Regions from separate parts of the Enterobacter sp. WI-ESBL-E8 genome, predicted to be linked through region 1. Evidence: predicted binding sites of a transcription regulator. Region 1 holds the regulator's gene; each other region holds the start of a gene.
The links. The regulator LexA, encoded in region 1, represses DNA repair genes until DNA is damaged. The targets are predictions, from matches to a motif close to TNCTGTATGTACATACAGNA.

Region 1 (4,194 bases):
GGTTCCAGGTAAAGCCGAGAATACGATCGGAAAGGCGGATCATCTCGTAAGAGAAGTTCGCTGCAATCTCTTCCATTAGCGCAATGGCGTTCTGCTGAGCTTTCTCATGCGAAATTTTCTTGCTGCGCGCTTCGTCTTCAACGGCGCGGGCAATCGCTTTGGAGGCCAGCAGCTTGTTGAACAGGTCCTGACGCGCCGGGAGGCGAGGCCCTACGGCCGCCAGGCGCTGACGGGCGAAGTGCATACGCGCCACGCGCGCCAGTTTTTGCGCGATGATCTTGTCGGTGCCGTGCTCGTCCGCCATGCGGCGCAGCGAAACGGAAGGCGAGAAGCGCACAAAGCTGTCGCGTCCCAGCCAGGAGACCGCGAAGAACTTCTGGATGCCGTTAAGCATGCGCAGCGGTGGATTCTCTTCACCTTTTTCACGGCCTGGACGGCGACCAAACATCACCGATACCGGCACCATCTGCACATCCAGATCAGGATTGCTGCGGTGCAGGTCGAGATAGTCGTGGAACAGCTTGATGGACTCTTCTTTTGGCGTGTAATAGGTAAACACGCGAGGTCCGCCGTGAATGAACACGTAGCGCGGTAGTAGGGTGCCGTCAACTTCCAGTGGTTCAAGCGGATCAGGTAGGTCATGCGCCAGACACTGGGCGCGAAGCGTCAGTAAGTCTGCCTTCGAGTTATAAGGCAAAACGTACATAATAGGACGCGACGTATCGAGCCCCAATTCCAGCGCGGGTTCTGCTGGGATAGACTTGCTTTTTACCAGGATGCTTAATGGTAAATTAAGTAATTTGTAGTAAATTCGTGGCCAGCCGGACATAAACGATGTAAAGCCTCTGGTTAATAATGCAATTGCGCCGCAAGGATAACAGAAAGCGCGCAAAATTTCTGTTGTTACCCGTCATACTTCAGGCTGTAGCGAAACGCGCTACAGCTATAGTTACTGACGCTATTTCCAATAAAAGGTTCTTTTAATGGCCAATAATACCACTGGGTTAACCCGAATCATCAAAGCCGCCGGCTATTCCTGGAAAGGTTTCCGCGCCGCATGGATCAATGAAGCCGCTTTTCGCCAGGAGGGCGTCGCCGCTATCATCACGGTGATTATCGCCTGTTTCCTTGATGTTGATGCAATAACACGTGTTCTTCTGATCGGCTCCGTGCTTCTGGTGATGATAGTGGAAATTCTTAATAGCGCTATTGAGGCTGTTGTTGACCGTATCGGCTCTGATTTCCACGAACTCTCTGGCCGGGCAAAAGACATGGGCTCTGCTGCCGTGCTGCTGGCGATTATCACTGCCGTTATCACCTGGGTCACGCTGCTTTGGTCACATTTCCGATGAGCCTCGAGGAATAATTAAGTCCCTGGTTTTTTGTGCAGTTTTTGGTTCCAAAATCGCCTTTGACTGTATATACTCACAGCATAACTGTATATACACCCAGGGGGCGGAATGAAAGCGTTAACGACCAGGCAGCAAGAGGTGTTTGATCTCATCCGGGATCATATCGGCCAGACGGGTATGCCACCCACGCGTGCGGAAATCGCGCAGCGTCTGGGCTTCCGTTCTCCGAATGCTGCCGAAGAACACCTGAAAGCGCTGGCACGTAAGGGCGTGATTGAGATTGTTTCGGGCGCGTCACGTGGTATCCGCCTGCTGGTGGAAGAAGAGACGGGCATTCCGCTGGTGGGGCGCGTTGCTGCGGGTGAGCCTTTACTGGCACAGCAGCATATTGAAGGCCACTATCAGGTCGATCCAGCCATGTTCAAACCGAGCGCTGATTTCCTGCTGCGTGTAAGCGGTATGTCGATGAAAGACATCGGTATTCTTGACGGCGATCTGCTTGCGGTTCACAAAACGCAGGATGTGCGCAACGGCCAGGTCGTGGTCGCACGCATCGATGACGAAGTCACCGTCAAGCGCCTTAAAAAGCAGGGTAACACCGTCCAGCTGTTGCCTGAAAACAACGAGTTCTCCCCGATTGTGGTGGATCTCCGTGAACATAACTTCTCTATCGAAGGACTGGCGGTTGGGGTTATTCGCAACGGTGAATGGCTTTAATCTCTTCCTGACAGGCTACGGCTCCGCTGTAGCCTGATTCATTTTCTGCTCCCGGTATTTTTCATGTCACTGCTGACGGCATCCGATAAGGCATTGTGGCGTCTTGCTCTGCCAATGATTTTCTCCAATATCACCGTGCCCTTGCTGGGTCTGGTCGATACTGCCGTTATTGGTCATCTTGATTCGCCTGTTTATCTTGGCGGCGTGGCGATTGGCGCGACGGCAACCAGCTTCCTGTTTATGCTGCTGCTCTTTTTGCGCATGAGCACCACCGGACTGACCGCACAGGCTTATGGCGCAAAAGATCCGCTGCGTCTGGCTCGCGCGCTGGTGCAGCCGCTGATACTTGCGCTTGGCGCGGGGGCGTTAATCGTTTTACTGCGCGCTCCCCTGATTGACCTTGCGCTTCATATCGTTGGCGGCAGCGAAGCGGTACTGGAGCAGGCGCGACGTTTTCTTGAAATCCGCTGGCTCAGCGCGCCCGCCTCGCTGGCTAACCTGGTTCTGCTGGGCTGGCTCCTGGGCGTACAGTACGCCCGTGCACCGGTGATTTTGCTGGTAGTGGGTAACCTTCTCAACATCGTGCTGGATATCTGGCTGGTGATGGGTCTGCATATGAACGTGCAGGGTGCGGCACTGGCGACCGCGATTGCAGAATACGGAACCTTTATTATTGGTTTGTGGATGGTCTGGCGCGTTCTGGCGATGCGCGGGATCTCCCTTGCGCTGCTTAAAACCGCCTGGCGCGGGAATATCCGTAAGCTGCTGGCGCTCAACCGTGACATCATGCTGCGCTCGCTGCTTCTTCAGCTCTGTTTCGGCGCGCTGACGGTTTTCGGGGCCCGGCTGGGGCCCGAAATCGTCGCGGTCAACGCGGTATTGATGACGCTTCTGACCTTTACCGCCTACGCGCTGGACGGCTTTGCCTATGCGGTTGAAGCGCATTCTGGGCAGGCGTATGGCGCGCGCGAAAGCGGGCAGCTACAGGATGTCTGGCGGGCAGCCTGCCGTCAGTCGGGACTGGTCGCGCTGGCGTTTGGTCTGGTTTATGCCTGTTTTGGCGAGCAGATTGTGGCGTTACTCACCTCTCTTTCTTCACTGCGCGAGCTGGCGGGCCATTACCTTATCTGGCAGGTGATTTTACCGGTGGTCGGCGTCTGGTGTTATCTCCTGGACGGCATGTTTATCGGTGCGACGCGCGGAGCCGAAATGCGTAACAGCATGGCTGTCGCGGCGGCCGGATTTGGCCTGACGCTGTTGACGCTACCGTGGCTTGGCAACCACGGTTTATGGCTGGCCCTTGCCGTCTTCCTCTCGCTGCGGGGGTTATCGCTGGCTTTTATCTGGCGGCGCCACTGGCGGGACAATACCTGGTTCCCCTCGCGTCACGATATATCGTGACGGTTAAAGATTCCGAATATGAAACCAACAGCCGAATCCTTAACTACAATAATTATCACGTCCAGCAGAAAAGAACGTAACGGACGTTACGACCCGACGCTTAACTAAGAGGACACGATGATGAATAAAGACGAAATCGGCGGCAACTGGAAGCAGTTCAAAGGTAAAGCGAAAGAACAGTGGGGTAAGCTGACTGATGACGATATGACCGTCATTGAAGGTAAACGCGATCAGCTTGTCGGTAAAATTCAGGAACGTTACGGCTACGCGAAAGATCAGGCGGAAAACGAAGTCAAAGACTGGGAAACCCGTAACGACTACCGCTGGTAACGCTGAATAACCCACGAGGCGGCTCTAAGCCGCCTTTTCTTTTGTCGCTAACGCGGCTTTTTCTTCACGAGTATAGAGTGGTCATGCTGGCACGCGTCCTGATGACGACAGGCTTCCACTTCAACGCACGCTGAACACAGCCCGTGCGCTTCAATCACGTTATGACGCAGGGCAAAGCCCATTTTAGCGGCCAGCGAATGCATAATGTCTTCCACGCCTTCCGCGCCTTCTTCTTTCACAACCCCACAGCGATCACAGATAAACATCGCCGATGTATGCGTTGGCTGATCGAACAGATGGCACAGCACATAGCTGTTTGTGGACTCTACTTTATGCACGAATCCTTGTTCCAGCAGGAAATCCAGCGCGCGGTAGACCGTCGGCGGTTTCGCCT
Region 2 (4,194 bases), 1.1 Mb from region 1:
TGCTCTCGGCCGGATTACGCGCGCTGGAACGCCAGGCGGACTGGGTGCTGGTGGAGGGCGCAGGCGGCTGGTTTACGCCGCTCTCGCAGGAGCAGACGTTTGCTGACTGGGTGCAACGCGAGCAGCTCCCGGTCATTCTGGTCGTAGGGGTGAAGCTCGGCTGTATCAACCATGCTATGTTGACCGCGCAGGCCGTTTCGCAGGCAGGACTGCGCCTGGCGGGCTGGATAGCCAACGACGTGGTTGCCCCCGGCAAGCGGCATCAGGAGTACCTGGCAACGCTCAAGCGGGTTCTTCCCGCCCCATTCCTCGGGGAGATCCCGTGGCTTGCGGAGGATGCCGAACGTGCCGAAACCGGGCGCTATCTTGACCTCAGCGCCTTGCTTCCAGCGACATCCAGTGGGCAATAAGCTCATCGTCCAGTTCGTTAACGTGGCCCTGGGCCACGTTACGCCCGCGATAAAGCATGCAAAAACGATCCGCCACCCGGCGAATAAACGACAGTTGCTGTTCAGCCAGCAGCACCGTCATCCCCAGCTCTCGGTTTAAGCGCACCAGCAGCTGTCCCAGCTTATGCGCGAAACCGTGGCCTGCGCCGTGCAGGGGCTCGTCCAGAATCAGCATCCGCGGACGGTTTACCAGCGCGTTGGCCAGGGCCAACTGGTACTGGTCGTCTGGCGAAAGGGCGTTGCCCCGAGTCTGACGCAGCGCGTAGAGTTCCGGGAACAGGTCATACACCTCACTTTTCGCTTCCGGGTCGGGCTTGCCCATCGCCCGCATGGCGATATGCAAATTCTCCTCAATCGTCAGCTGGGAGAAGATCCGCCTGTCCTGCGGGACATAGCCTATCCCCGGCCCTGAACGCTGTTCTGGCACCTGGCTTAGCAAATCACGCGGCGGCGCGCCCGCCTCATGCCAGATGATGGTGCCGCTTTCGACGGGCACTTTTCCGGCGATGCAATTCATGAGGGTGGTTTTCCCCATGCCCGGCAGGCCAACGACGCCTGTACACATCCCTTGCGGAAAATCTAAATCCACGTTCCATAGCGTATGTTGGCTTCCGTAAAACTGGTTCACTGCACGCAGACTCAACATCTTTCTCTCCTTAAAAATGTGTGTAGGTGAGGCACGTTCTGGATTGTGCAAAACCCCTGCCAGAAAGTGCAAAGTGACTAAAAAAGCGACTTTTTTAGGAATAAGTCACAGGAGAGCGGTGTAAAACCAGAGGGATTGCACATCGACGGTGCCGGCGGTGGTGAGTTGTGGTGCAGGGTCAGAAATGATGAAAATGTGAGCAATATCTCATCGGTTGGTTATGAATGACTCAACTGTTAATCATCAAAAAATAGCTATAAAAATTTTTTCCTGCCGGTTCGTGGGAAAATCCGGGAATTTGCCGAGCGCCTGTCTGCATGGGCTGGAAGCAGTTATCCACTATTCCTGTGGATAACCATGTGCATTAGAGTTAGAAAACACGCGATAAGCGAGAGGCGACGCGGCTTTCGCCCAAATTGGCGCGAAACGCGGCTTTAGAAAATATCGTTTATAATTTAACTGGTTAGATAAAAGCAATTCCCGTCATGAAAGTGTCACCCGTTGCCATAAAACTATCATTACCTGGCTTGACAAATGTTAAAAAAGAAAAAGTTCTGGGGATAACCTGTCCTGACTGGTGTTTTATGTTGTCACAGTCCAAATTTTGGCCGCTATCGCGCTAATCATTCAGGCGCTACTCTAAATATCGTGACATGCTACTGGTTTTTCATCCAGTGTTTTTTACTGGCATTCCTGGCCACAACGAGTAAAATTACTCACCTGCCGCTTATAACGTCATCAGGTTGTCGCCCATGAGTAAACCGTTCAAATTGAATTCTGCTTTCCGTCCTTCGGGGGATCAGCCCGAGGCCATCCGCCGTCTGGAAGAGGGGCTGGAAGATGGGCTGGCACACCAGACGCTGCTGGGGGTAACCGGCTCCGGCAAAACGTTTACCATCGCCAACGTGATCGCTGACCTGCAGCGCCCCACGATGGTGCTGGCGCCCAACAAAACCCTGGCCGCACAGCTTTACGGCGAGATGAAAGAGTTCTTCCCGGACAACGCGGTGGAGTATTTCGTCTCCTACTACGATTACTATCAGCCCGAAGCCTATGTCCCGAGCTCTGACACCTTCATTGAGAAAGATGCTTCGGTAAACGAGCACATTGAGCAGATGCGTCTTTCAGCCACGAAGGCGCTGCTCGAGCGTCGCGATGTGGTCGTCGTGGCGTCGGTTTCCGCTATCTACGGTCTGGGCGACCCGGATCTGTATCTGAAGATGATGTTGCACCTGACGCAGGGGATGATCATCGACCAGCGGGCGATTTTGCGCCGTCTGGCGGAGCTGCAGTACACCCGTAACGACCAGGCGTTCCAGCGCGGGACGTTCCGCGTACGCGGTGAAGTGATCGACATCTTCCCGGCGGAATCGGACGATATGGCGCTGCGCGTTGAGCTGTTTGACGAAGAGGTCGAACGCCTCTCGCTGTTCGACCCGCTGACGGGACATATTGAGTCGGTGATTCAGCGTTTCACCATCTACCCGAAAACGCACTACGTGACGCCGCGCGAGCGTATCGTGCAGGCGATGGAAGAGATTAAAGTGGAGCTGGCAGACCGCCGTAAGGTGCTGCTGGCCAACAACAAGCTGCTGGAAGAGCAGCGCCTGAGCCAGCGTACCCAGTTTGATCTGGAGATGATGAACGAGCTGGGCTACTGCTCCGGCATCGAAAACTACTCCCGTTTCCTCTCCGGCCGCGGGCCGGGCGAGCCACCGCCGACGCTGTTTGACTATCTTCCGGCAGACGGTTTGCTGGTGATCGATGAATCCCACGTCACTATCCCGCAGATTGGCGGGATGTATCGCGGTGACCGCGCGCGTAAAGAGACGCTGGTGGAGTACGGCTTCCGCCTGCCGTCGGCGCTGGATAACCGCCCGATGAAGTTTGAAGAATTCGAGGCGCTGGCCCCGCAGACCATCTACGTGTCGGCGACCCCGGGGAACTACGAGCTGGAGAAATCCGGCGAGGACGTGGTTGACCAGGTGGTGCGTCCGACCGGGCTGCTGGACCCGATTATCGAGGTGCGTCCCGTGGCGACGCAGGTGGACGATCTGCTCTCCGAGATCCGTGCCCGTTCCGCCATCAACGAGCGCGTGCTGGTAACCACGCTCACCAAGCGCATGGCGGAAGACCTGACCGAGTACCTCGAAGAGCACGGCGAGAAGGTGCGTTATCTGCACTCGGATATCGATACCGTGGAGCGAATGGAGATTATCCGCGACCTGCGTCTGGGCGAGTTTGACGTGCTGGTGGGGATCAACCTGCTGCGAGAAGGTCTGGATATGCCGGAAGTCTCGCTGGTGGCGATCCTGGATGCGGATAAAGAGGGCTTCCTGCGTTCTGAACGCTCTCTGATCCAGACCATTGGCCGCGCCGCGCGTAACGTCAACGGGAAAGCGATTCTGTACGGTGACAAAATCACCCCGTCGATGGCGAAAGCGATTGGCGAAACGGAGCGCCGTCGCGAGAAGCAGCAGCGCTACAACGAAGAGCACGGCATTACCCCGCAGGGGCTGAACAAGAAGGTGGTCGATATTCTGGCACTGGGTCAGAACATTGCCAAAACCAAAGCGAAAGGCCGCGGCAAGGCGCGTTCAGTGGTGGAAGAAGATACCGTCGTGCTGACGCCGAAAGCGCTGCAGCAGAAAATCCACGAGCTGGAAGGGCAGATGATGCAGCACGCGCAGAACCTGGAGTTCGAAGAGGCGGCGCAGATCCGCGACCAGCTCCATCAGCTGCGGGATCTGTTTATTGCAGCATCGTAGCTTCTTGCCCGGTGGCGCTGCGCTTATCGGGCCTACGGGTTAAGTGCCCCTTGTAGCCCCGGTAAGCGCAGCGCCACCGGGGGTTGTTAACCCAGCGCCTGAATCGCCTTCTCCAGCGCTTCGCGCAGCAGATGGCGGTCATGGCGATATTTAATATCGCTGGCCTCCAGCGGCTCCTGCACCACCAGACGATCCCCAATCCCGGACACGTCGACTTTAGGCCCCACCACCACGCCGTCGATAATTTTCTTCCCGACGTACTGCTCCATCAGGCTCAGCTTGTCCGCCAGCGACAGGCTTGCGGCTGCCGGGCTCAGTTCGCGCCCCAGGT
Region 3 (4,194 bases), 610 kb from region 1:
ACCAAAGACCCGATTCAACCGTACATCGACGGCGACTGGGTGAAAGCGCGCGGCACTACACTTGGCGCAGATAACGGGATCGGCATGGCCTCTGCGCTGGCCGTGCTGGCTGACGACAGCGTTGAGCACGGTCCGCTGGAAGTGCTGCTGACAATGACCGAAGAAGCGGGTATGGACGGTGCATTCGGTCTGCAGGCTAACTGGCTGCAGGCGGATATTCTGATCAACACCGACTCCGAAGAAGAAGGCGAAATCTACATGGGCTGCGCGGGCGGGATTGATTTCATCTCTACCCTGCCGCTGTCGCGCGAAGCGATCCCTGCCGGTTTCCAGACCTTCAAGCTGACGCTGAAAGGGCTGAAAGGCGGCCACTCCGGCGGTGATATTCACCTGGGCCTGGGGAATGCCAACAAACTGCTGGCGCGCTTCCTGGCAGGCCATGCGGCAGAGCTGGACCTGCGTCTGGTCGATTTCAACGGCGGTACGCTGCGCAACGCGATCCCGCGCGAAGCGTTCGCCACCGTGGCGGTGCCGGCGGCAAAAGCGGACGAGCTGAAAAAACTCTCCAGCGTGTACCTGGATATCCTGAAAAACGAACTGTCAGCAAAAGAGAAAAACCTGACCGTGGTACTGGAATCCGTCTCCACGGATAAAGCCGCGCTGACCGCAAAGTCTCGTGACACCTTCGTTCAGCTGCTGAACGCGACGCCAAACGGCGTGATCCGCAACTCTGACGTGGCGAAAGGCGTGGTGGAAACTTCACTGAACGTTGGCGTAGTAACCATGAGCGACGACAGCGCGGAAATCATTTGCCTGATCCGCTCGCTTATCGACAGCGGTAAAGAGTATGTGGTGAGCATGCTGGAATCTCTGGGCACGCTAGCGGGTGCAAAAACCTCCGCTAAAGGCAGCTACCCGGGCTGGCAGCCGGATGCAAGCTCTCCGGTGATGGCACTGGTGCGCGAAACTTACCAGCGTCTGTTCAACAGCACCCCGAACATCCAGGTGATCCACGCCGGTCTGGAATGTGGCCTGTTCAAGAAGCCGTATCCGGACATGGACATGGTTTCTATCGGGCCAACCATTACCGGACCACACTCGCCGGATGAGCAGGTTCATATCGAAAGCGTGGGCCATTACTGGACCCTGCTGACTGAACTGCTGAAAGCGATTCCTGCTAAGTAATACCCTCACCAAGCCCTCTCCCAAAGGGAGAGGGTGTACAACGTCGTGCCACCGGTCTTTTTACAATCCCAATACCAGCTGTCGTTCCAGCTGCGGGTCCAGCAGCGTGACGTGCAACCCCACCAGCCTGACGCCGCGCCCTGCCCGCCGCTCTTCCCATGCCTTTTTCGCCGTCGCAATGAGATCGTCTTTATTCAGACGCGGCCAGACGTGTTCCTGCGTGGTCTGCTGGAAGTCGTTGAATTTTAGCTTGATACCCTGACGGGCAATGAGCAGGTCCGGTTTTACTTTAATTAAGCGTCGTTCCAGCTCCGGGTAGAGCTGTTCTGTGATAATGAATTCGCATTCGGACCAGTCATGAATATCTTCACTGAGGGTTCGCTCAACGCCAACGGATTTCCGTAACCGTTCGCTGTTTACATCGCGATCGTCAATCCCCTGGCTGCGCTCCCACAGCACGCGGCCAAACTTGCCAAAGCGCTTGAGCAGCATGGCGAGATCGCTTCGCTGCACATCTTCGCAGGTGCGTAATCCCATGCTTTCCAGCTTTGCGGCGGAGACTTTTCCCACCCCGGGGATTTTGCCGAGCGGCAGCGTTTTTAAAAATGCAGGCACCTCTTCCGGCGTAATGACGTACTGGCCGTTGGGCTTATTCAAATCGGAGGCAATTTTGGCGAGGAATTTAACGGGCGCGACACCCGCCGATGCGGTCAGATTCAGCTCGTTGAAAATCGTCTGGCGGATCTCCTGAGCCATTAGCGTGGCGGAGCCGTGACAATGCACGCTGTCGGTAACATCCAGATAGGCTTCGTCCAGCGACAGCGGCTCAATCAAAGAGGTATAGCGGGAGAAGATTTCGCGAATATGAACCGAGGCTTCCTTATAGGCGTCAAACCGGCCTGGCAGGAGCGTGAGATGAGGGCAAAGCTTTAAGGCCATCGCCGTCGGCATGGCGCTACGCACGCCAAATATGCGCGCAGGGTAGTTTGCGGTGCTGATGACACCCCGCTGCACGCGGCTGCCGCCAATGGCGATGGGAATATCCCGTAGCGCCGGGTTGTCACGCATCTCCACTGCGGCAAAAAAACAGTCCATATCAACATGGATAATTTTGCGCATAGTAAGCCCTCACTCATTACTGGATAAGTATACAGTAAATAAATGAGAATTGAGAAGCGGATCGAAGAACGCCGGGTGGCGGCGTTGCCTTACCCGGCCTACAAAAACTCAAATAATGCGCTGCTGTTCGCGGGCCATTCTTTTTTTCCGCGCATCGCACGGTTCCGGGCAGTCGCACACCTTCTCCATCCCAATGGAAGAGATGCCGCCGCAGCTGCCCTGGAGGCTTTTCCGCTTAACGATCCAGCCTAACGACATGCCGAAGATGACAAGCACAAAAACCGCAAAGGTTGCCAGAAACGTCAGCATCATCAGCCTCCAAAGTCATCAAGCATGATGTTCTCATCTTCCACGCCAAGATCTTTCAGCATCTTAATCACGGCGGCGTTCATCATCGGCGGCCCACACATATAGAACTCGCAGTCCTCGGGTGCCGGGTGCTGTTTGAGGTAGTTTTCGTACAGCACGTTGTGAATGAACCCCGTGTATCCCGTCCAGCTATCTTCCGGCTGCGGATCGGAGAGCGCCACGTGGAAGGTAAAGTTCGGGTTTTCGCGCGCCAGCTGTTCGAATTCATCATCATAGAACATCTCGCGCAGCGAGCGCGCCCCGTACCAGAAGCTGATCTTACGCTGGCTGCCGAGCCGCTTAAGCTGGTCAAAGATGTGCGAGCGCATCGGGGCCATACCGGCTCCGCCACCGATAAACACCATTTCAGCCTCGGTATCTTTGGCAAAGAACTCGCCGAACGGACCGGAGATCGTCACTTTGTCGCCTGGCTTAAGGGACCAGATATACGACGACATCACGCCCGGCGGCGCGTCCGGCACGTTCGGTGGCGGCGTGGCGATACGCACGTTGAGCATGATAATGCCCTTCTCTTCCGGGTAGTTGGCCATCGAGTAGGCGCGCAGCGTCGGCTCTTTCACCTCGGACACAAAGCGGAAAAGGTTGAATTTGTCCCAGTCGGCGCGGTACTCCTGCGGAACGTCAAAGTCCGCATACGCCACCGTGTGCTCCGGGCACTCAATCTGAATGTATCCCCCGGCGCGGAACGGGACATCTTCCCCTTCCGGCACCCGCAGCTTCAGCTCTTTAATAAAGGTGGCTTTGTTATCATTAGAGATAACCTCGCACTCCCATTTTTTAACGCCGAATATCTCTTCCGGCAGCTCAATCTTCATGTTCTGCCGCACCGCGACCTGGCAGGCGAGACGGCAGCCCTCTTTTGCCTCACGTTTTGTGATATGCGCCAGTTCGGTTGGCAGAATATCGCCACCGCCCTCTTTCACCGTCACGCGGCACTGCCCGCAGGAGCCGCCGCCGCCGCAGGCTGAGGAGACAAAAATGCCGTTACCGGAGAGCGTATTGAGGAGTTTATCCCCCGCCGGCGTGCGGATCTGATGCTGCGGCTCGTCGTTGATATCAATCACCACGTCGCCGGAATTCACCAGCTTCGCGCGCGCCGCCAAAATGAGCCCTGACAGCACCAGTACAATCAGCGTGAACATCACCACGCCAAGAATAATTTCCATCTGTAAGCCCTTATAGCTGCACGCCGGAGAAGGACATAAAGCCCAGCGCCATCAACCCGGTGGTGATAAAGGTGATCCCTAAGCCACGCAGCCCAGCAGGCACGTTGGCATATTTCATTTTTTCGCGGATCCCCGCCATGGTGACAATCGCCAGCATCCAGCCGATGCCGGAGCCGAAGCCGTAGACGACGGATTCACTGAAGTTGTAATCACGCTGAACCATAAACGAGACGCCGCCGAAGATGGCACAGTTCACCGCGATAAGCGGCAGGAAGATCCCCAGCGCGTTGTAAAGCGACGGGAAATACCTATCCAGGATCATCTCAAGGATTTGGACCAGCGCCGCAATTACCCC

Region 2: uvrB (excinuclease ABC subunit UvrB) is a predicted target of LexA. The motif match lies at 1,674-1,693, and genes of this name have one in related genera.
Region 3: dinB (DNA polymerase IV) is a predicted target of LexA. The motif match lies at 2,322-2,341, and genes of this name have one in related genera.

The regions. Positions count from the first base shown of each region.
Region 1 covers NZ_JBRWXJ010000001.1:379,619-383,812, forward strand. The annotation lists gene plsB (glycerol-3-phosphate 1-O-acyltransferase PlsB) at 1-829, opposite strand, end outside; gene ACWHWP_RS01805 (diacylglycerol kinase) at 984-1,352, shown strand; gene lexA (transcriptional repressor LexA) at 1,461-2,069, shown strand; gene dinF (MATE family efflux transporter DinF) at 2,133-3,470, shown strand; gene ACWHWP_RS01820 (CsbD family protein) at 3,591-3,800, shown strand; gene zur (zinc uptake transcriptional repressor Zur) at 3,848-4,194, opposite strand, start outside.
Region 2 covers NZ_JBRWXJ010000001.1:1,451,629-1,455,822, forward strand. The annotation lists gene bioD (dethiobiotin synthase) at 1-410, shown strand, start outside; gene ACWHWP_RS06920 (ABC transporter ATP-binding protein) at 373-1,095, opposite strand; gene uvrB (excinuclease ABC subunit UvrB) at 1,848-3,863, shown strand; gene yvcK (uridine diphosphate-N-acetylglucosamine-binding protein YvcK) at 3,950-4,194, opposite strand, start outside.
Region 3 covers NZ_JBRWXJ010000001.1:994,031-998,224, reverse strand. The annotation lists gene pepD (cytosol nonspecific dipeptidase) at 1-1,185, shown strand, start outside; gene dinB (DNA polymerase IV) at 1,246-2,304, opposite strand; gene nqrM ((Na+)-NQR maturation NqrM) at 2,413-2,616, opposite strand; gene nqrF (NADH:ubiquinone reductase (Na(+)-transporting) subunit F) at 2,616-3,839, opposite strand; gene nqrE (NADH:ubiquinone reductase (Na(+)-transporting) subunit E) at 3,850-4,194, opposite strand, start outside.